3 regions of the Mixta intestinalis genome follow, and region 2 is predicted to be linked to each of the others. Evidence: predicted binding sites of a transcription regulator. Region 2 holds the regulator's gene; each other region holds the start of a gene.
The links. The regulator CRP, encoded in region 2, controls carbon source genes, mostly activating them, when cyclic AMP is high. The targets are predictions, from matches to a motif close to ATGTGANNNNNNTCACAT.
Positions count from the first base shown of each region.

Region 1 (2,274 bases), 760 kb from region 2:
TAAATCCGTGGCAATATCCACTGGGTAGGAGGGCTGCTGCATCGTTTTTTCGCCGGTCAGACGGCCATACCAGGCGACGCCCGCTTTCAACTGCGGATTGTGTGCCGCATAAAGCCAGACGATGCGCCCGCCCCAGCAAAAACCGGTGATTGCCAGATTGCGCATATCGCCGCCGTGACGTGACGCCCAGTTGGCAACGTGATCGAGATCCGCCAGCACTTGCACATCAGGCACCTTGCTCACCAGCTGCTGAAACAGCTGCCCGATATCGTTGTAGTCGTTGGGATCGCCCTGACGGAAATAGAGTTCCGGCGCTATCGCCAGATAGCCTTCTGCCGCCAGACGACGACAAATATCGCGGATATGTTCGTGAACGCCAAAGATCTCCTGCACTACCAGCACTACCGGCAGCGGACCCGTAGCGTTTTTAGGACGGGCGAACCAGGCCGGCATGTTCTCGCCCTGGGTGTTGATGGTGGTTTCGCCACCTTCGATCGTCTCGCTGTCGGTGATGATAGCAGTAGCGGCGGCGGGCGATGCCGCAGGAGCGAACCCGCGATGACGCTCTTGCTGAGCCTGATGCTCTTCGTTCTTCATTGTTCTCTCCGTGCTGGTAGTAGCGCAATTCGGTAACTATAGCCAAAATCAGCCACAGGCTGCGGCATCTGTGTTTATCTTTTCTTTATCATCCGACGGGATAAAACCGCACGGCAGGTTATGGCAAAGCGATCAGACGGAGTGTTTTAATGTGACTAAAATCACATTAATTGCTTTATGAAATGTAATTTTCATTTTTACTAGTGATTTTATTCACATATTTTCCCGAATGCTTGCCGTAGAGTAGGGAAATTAAACGATTTTTCTCAGGAGGATTAATGGCTCAGTCAGATGTGTTTCATTTAGGACTTACTAAAGCAGACCTACAGGGTGCTACGCTGGCTATCGTGCCGGGCGATCCTGAGCGCGTAAAACGCATTGCCGCGCTGATGGATAATCCGCAGCATCTTGCCTCCCATCGTGAATTTACCAGCTGGCGTGCCGAACTGGACGGTAAACCGGTAATTGTTTGTTCAACCGGCATCGGCGGCCCCTCAACTTCTATCGCTGTAGAAGAGCTGGCGCAGCTGGGTATTCGTACTTTCCTGCGTGTCGGCACCACCGGTGCTATCCAACCTGATATTCAGGTGGGTGACGTGCTGGTGACCACGGCGGCGGTACGTCTGGACGGTGCCAGTCTGCACTTCGCGCCGATGGAGTTCCCTGCCGTTGCTGATTTCGCCTGTACTACCGCACTGGTGGAAGCGGCAAAAGCCTCCGGTGCGACACCGCATATTGGCGTTACCGCTTCCTCTGATACGTTCTATCCGGGGCAGGAGCGTTACGATACCTTCTCTGGTCGCGTCGTTAGCCGCTTCCAGGGTTCAATGAAAGAGTGGCAGCAGATGGGCGTGCTCAACTATGAGATGGAATCCGCCACGCTGCTGACCATGTGCGCCAGCCAGGGGCTGCGTGCCGGGATGGTGGCTGGGGTGATCGTGAATCGCACCCAGAAAGAGATCCCGGATGCGGCAACTATGAAGCAGACCGAAAGCAATGCGGTAGCAATTGTGGTTGATGCCGCGCGCCGCCTGCTGGCGTGATCCTCAGGGCCGACGCGCCGTCGGCCCGTTTTTAGCTGGACATTCCTGAGGTGCGCCTCTACCGTGGCTCTGTTTGCGACAGTAAGGAGAGAACGCGGTGGAGATTCAACTGATCGTCGGCGTCAGTTTCGCGCTGGCCGGTGGGCTGGCGGGCTGGCTGTTTGCCCATTTTCGCGCGCAGCGCGAACAGGCGATGCAGGAAACCGAACGGCGGCTGCTGGAGCAGGCGCTGGATCAGGCGCAGCAGCAGGAAGCCCGGCTGGAACAGCTGTTTCAGGCGGAGCGGCTACAGCGACAGCAGCATGAAAAAGAGCGCCTGGAGCTGCATGGTGCGCTCACCGCCGCGCAGGAAAAGCTCCAGCACTTCGATTACTGGCGCAACGAAAGCGAACAGCTGAGCCGCGAGTTACGCAACCAGCTGGAAGTGAACAGCGCCCAGGAAGCTGAATTACGCGAAGTGACCATCCGCCTCGAGGAAACCCGTCTTGCTGCTGAAGAGAAGCAGCGCCTGCTGACCAACAGCGAACAACGTCTCAGCGCCCAGTTTGAAAACCTTGCTAATCGTATCTTTGAGCAGAGCGGGCGGCGCGTGGATGAGCAGAATCGCCAGAGCCTGAACGGTCTGATTGCGCCG
Region 1 is NZ_CP028271.1:3,436,467-3,438,740, reverse strand. Features, by position in the region: gene C7M51_RS15880 (dienelactone hydrolase family protein) at 1-597, opposite strand, end outside; gene udp (uridine phosphorylase) at 876-1,640, shown strand; gene rmuC (DNA recombination protein RmuC) at 1,738-2,274, shown strand, end outside.
Region 1: udp (uridine phosphorylase) is a predicted target of CRP. The motif match lies at 747-764, and genes of this name have one in related genera.

Region 2 (2,274 bases):
GAAAGCTCAACGGCGCGCGCTACCGCTTTGTCACTCAGCCCTTTACCGCTGACGATAAAGTGCAGGTTGATGCGGGTAAATATGCGCGGAGCCTGCTCGTGTCGCTCGGAGGTCAGCCGCACCTCGCAGTCGGTGACCGCGTTTCGGCCTTTTTGCAGGATCGATACTACGTCAACGGCGCTGCAACCGCCCGCTGCCATCAGCACCATTTCCATGGGGCTCGGCGCTTTATCGCCGGAGTTACCATCCATCAGAACCTGATGCCCTGAAGCGGACTCGCCTAAAAAAGTGAGTCCTTCCACCCATTTTACTCGTGCCTGCATATTCATTATTCCCGGGATAATGCCGCTTACTGTCAGCCTACGCTTTCAGCAGCTAAACGGCAATTGTCCGATTCACCTCAAGCTGAAGCGAGACAACAGGAGACACCAGGATAAAGCTGTGCTACAAACAAAGCTGTAATATTTTCGTTCTCAGAAACGAAAACGGGACTTTTTCACGCCCTGGCGCGCCAGAATTGCCCGGATAAATTTCCAACAGAAAACGCTTTACCATTTCAACGCCTGACAGGGAAACTGCCCCCTGTATTTAGGGCACGATTACAACAGAGGATAACAGCGAATGGTTCTCGGCAAACCGCAAACAGACCCTACTCTCGAATGGTTCCTGTCACATTGCCATATCCACAAATATCCATCAAAAAGTACGTTGATTCACCAGGGTGAAAAGGCCGAAACGCTCTATTACATCGTAAAAGGTGCAGTCGCGGTGCTGATCAAGGATGAAGAAGGCAAAGAGATGATCCTCTCCTACCTCAACCAAGGTGATTTCATTGGCGAGCTTGGCCTGTTCGAAGAAGGCCAGGAACGCAGCGCATGGGTACGGGCAAAAACCGCTTGTGAAGTGGCTGAGATTTCCTACAAAAAATTTCGTCAGCTGATTCAGGTGAATCCTGATATCCTGATGCGGCTGTCTGCTCAGATGGCGCGTCGTCTGCAGGTTACCTCGGAGAAAGTGGGCAATTTAGCTTTCCTCGACGTTACGGGCCGCATCGCACAGACGCTGCTTAATCTGGCAAAACAGCCTGATGCCATGACCCACCCGGACGGTATGCAGATCAAAATCACCCGTCAGGAGATCGGCCAGATTGTCGGCTGCTCACGTGAAACGGTGGGACGCATCCTGAAAATGTTGGAGGATCAAAATCTGATCTCCGCTCATGGTAAGACGATTGTCGTTTACGGCACCCGTTAAGCTTAATTGATCGCACGGCGTGGTGCCCTGCATCACGCCGTGTTTATTTTTGTGATGTGGTGATGTGGCGGAGAATTATCTACCATCCTGAAGTGAACTATGCGCTGCGTCAGACGCTGGTGCTCTGTTTGCCGGTGGCGATCGGCTGGCTGTTAGGGGATTTGCAAAAGGGACTGCTGTTTTCGCTGGTGCCCGCCTGCTGCAATATCGCCGGGCTGGATACGCCGCATAAACGCTTCTTCAAACGGCTGATCGTTGGCGGCTCGCTCTTCGCGCTCAGCAGCTTTCTTATTCAGTGGCTCTCGCTGCACCATATTCCGCTGCCCGTCACCCTCTTTACTATGGCTCTGCTGCTGGGCGTTACCGGTGAAATCGGGCCGCTACATGCCCGTCTGCTTCCAGCCTCGCTGATTGCCGCGATTTTCACTCTCGGCCTGGTGGGGCAAATGCCCATCTGGGTGCCGCCGCTGCTCTATATCGCAGGTACTTTCTGGTATGGGCTGTTTAACTGGCTCTGGTTTCGTCTCTGGAAAGAACAGCCGCTGCGTGAAACGCTAAGCCTGCTCTACCGTGAGCTGGCCGACTACTGTGAAGCAAAATATACCCTGCTCACGCAGCTTACCGATCCGGAAAAAGCGCTGCCGCCGCTGCTGGCGCGCCAGCAAAAAGCGGTCGATCTGATCAATACCTGCTATCAGCAAATGCATATGCTGGCCGCCAATCGCGATCACAGCCATCAACGTCTGACGCGCGCCTTTCAGGTCGCGCTCGATCTACAGGAGCACATTTCCGTCAGCCTGCATCAGCCAAAAGAAGTACAGAAGCTGGTAGAGCAGAGCCACGCGGAGGCGGTGATTCGCTGGAACGCACAAACCATCGCTGCCCGATTGCGTGAGCTGGCGGACGATATGCTCTATCACCGTATGCCGCCGCGCTTCAGTATGGAAAAACCGCTGCTGGGCCTGGAAAAAATTGCGCGTCAGCATCCTGAAAATCCGGTTGGTCATTTTTGCTATTACC
Region 2 is NZ_CP028271.1:4,199,213-4,201,486, reverse strand. Features, by position in the region: gene C7M51_RS19410 (OsmC family protein) at 1-323, opposite strand, end outside; gene crp (cAMP-activated global transcriptional regulator CRP) at 622-1,254, shown strand; gene C7M51_RS19400 (YccS/YhfK family putative transporter) at 1,317-2,274, shown strand, end outside.

Region 3 (2,274 bases), 650 kb from region 2:
CTGCCTCAGGGCTGATCGTCCAGCTGCAACGCCACATACAATAATAATCGATCGTCAAAATGGCTGAGATTCAGTCCGGTCAGCTCAGAAATCCGGTTCAGGCGGTATTCCAGCGTATTACGATGAATAAACAGCGCCCGCGCCGTGGCGGAAGGCTGTACGTTATTGCTGAACCAGGCGATCAGGGTGCGCCGCAGCAGGCCGTTATTGTCCATCGCTTTCAGTTTCAGCAGGGGGCGCGCCAGCTCATTGGCCTGCCAGCCGCCGCGCAGGCTGTCGAGCAGCACCGGCAGCACCAGATCCTGATAAAAATAGCTCCGCTGATCCGGCATTCGCTGTTTGCCTACCATCATCGTGGTGCGTGCCGTGCGGTAAGAACGGGCGATGCTGCCCGCGCCGGTAAAATAGTTGCCCAGCGCGATGCGAATACGCAGATGCCCGCTCTCTTTCATCCGCCCTAACAGCAGTTCAACGCGGCGGCGATGTTCATCCTGATCGTAGCGCCCGTGCGCGTTCAGCGCCGGTTTCAGCACCACCATTTCCGTCAGCGACACAATAGCGATCAGGTTATCGCGCTCCGGCGTGATCAGCAGCGTTTGCAGCTGCTGTAGTTCTGCCATTGCGCTATCCACGCCGAGCTGACCGCTGTCTACTTCTACCACCGCCACCACGCGCGGCTGGTTAAGATCGATACCCAGACGTTGCGCCCACTCCATCAGCGCCGGAGAAAGCGTCTCGCTACGGATCAGGTTGAGCACCAGCTCCTCACGCAGACGGCTGTCCTGTGCCAGCATATGCAGCAGCCGCGCCTGCTCCAGCATCATCTCCGCCGTCATGCAGACCAGTTCACCATACTGCCGCAGCGAAAGCGGATCGCCGGTCAGCCCGATAACACCAACAATCTCTCCGGCAATACGCAGCGGCAAATTGACGCCGGGACGGACCCCGTGCAGATGTCGCGCTACCGCATCATCAATATCCACGATACGCGCCTGCGAAAGTGCCAGCAGCGCACCTTCGTGCAGTTCGCCAATGCGCTCCCGATCGCCGCTGCCGATAATCCGACCACGCGCATCCATAACGTTAACGTTGCTGTCGATAATCTTCATCGTACGCGCAACGATATCCTGAGCCAGACGGGCATCCAGGTGATAGTTAGCCATCATTCACTCCTGCAAAGCCGGGGAGCAACAGCATAGAGGGAGAGCCGTCACGAAACATTGTGCAAATGCACAAAACCCCGTTTCGGTTAGAAAAATTGCGGCGAATATCACAAACGCGCCGGACGGAATAGTGCAGCCCCAACGCTGCACATGGAAAGACGAGGGAATTTATCCAACAAAAAAACGGCCCGCTAAGCGGGCCGGAGTACGAAATAACGGACTATTGTGCGAAACGCATTACTGCATCAGCAGATAAATATTGCTGTCACCGCGTTTGATATTCAGCGCCAGCACTGACGGCTTGGTATCAAGGATTTTACGCAGTTCGCCAAGGTTAGTTACCGGCTGCTGGTTCACACCAAGAATCATATCGTCTTTTTTCAGACCGATACGTGCGGCGGCGCTGCCTGGTTTCACGCTATCGACGCGTACGCCTTTCTGACCGCTGACCACCGCATTGCTCAGATCGGCACCTTCAATGCCGGTATAAATGGTGGCGGAATCGACTTTATCCTGCGAGCTTTGTTGCAGCTCTACCGTTACCGTCATCGGCTTGCCTTCACGCAGCAGGCCCAGCACCAGCTTCGTGCCTACCGGCAGCGAACCGACTTCGGCACGCAGCGCGGCGAAGCTGGAGATCTGTTTCTTGTTCAGCGAGATAATAACGTCGCCCGCCTGAATACCTGCTTTCGCTGCGGAGGATTTTGGCATAACCTGGCTGACGAAGGCACCGCGCTGAGCGTCAACTTTCATCGCCTTCGCCAGCTCGGAGTTAAGTTCGGTGCCCATGATGCCCAGTTCGCCACGTTTCACCTGACCAAACTCCACCATCTGCGCGGTCAGGTTTTTTACCATATTGCTGGGGATAGCAAAGCCGATACCGATGTTGCCGCCGTCCGGTGCCAGAATTGCAGTATTAATACCGATCAGCTCGCCGTTAAGGTTAACCAGCGCACCACCGGAGTTACCACGGTTAATCGCCGCATCGGTCTGGATAAAGTTTTCATAGTTTTCCACATTCAGGCCGCTGCGGCCCAGCGCGGAGACGATACCGGAAGTCACCGTTTCGCCCAGCCCGTAAGGGTTACCGATCGCCACGGTGTAATCGCCA
Region 3 is NZ_CP028271.1:149,291-151,564, reverse strand. Features, by position in the region: gene C7M51_RS00620 (CdaR family transcriptional regulator) at 6-1,163, opposite strand; gene degP (serine endoprotease DegP) at 1,401-2,274, opposite strand, start outside.
Region 3: C7M51_RS00620 (CdaR family transcriptional regulator) is a predicted target of CRP. The motif match lies at 1,259-1,276, and genes of this name have one in related genera.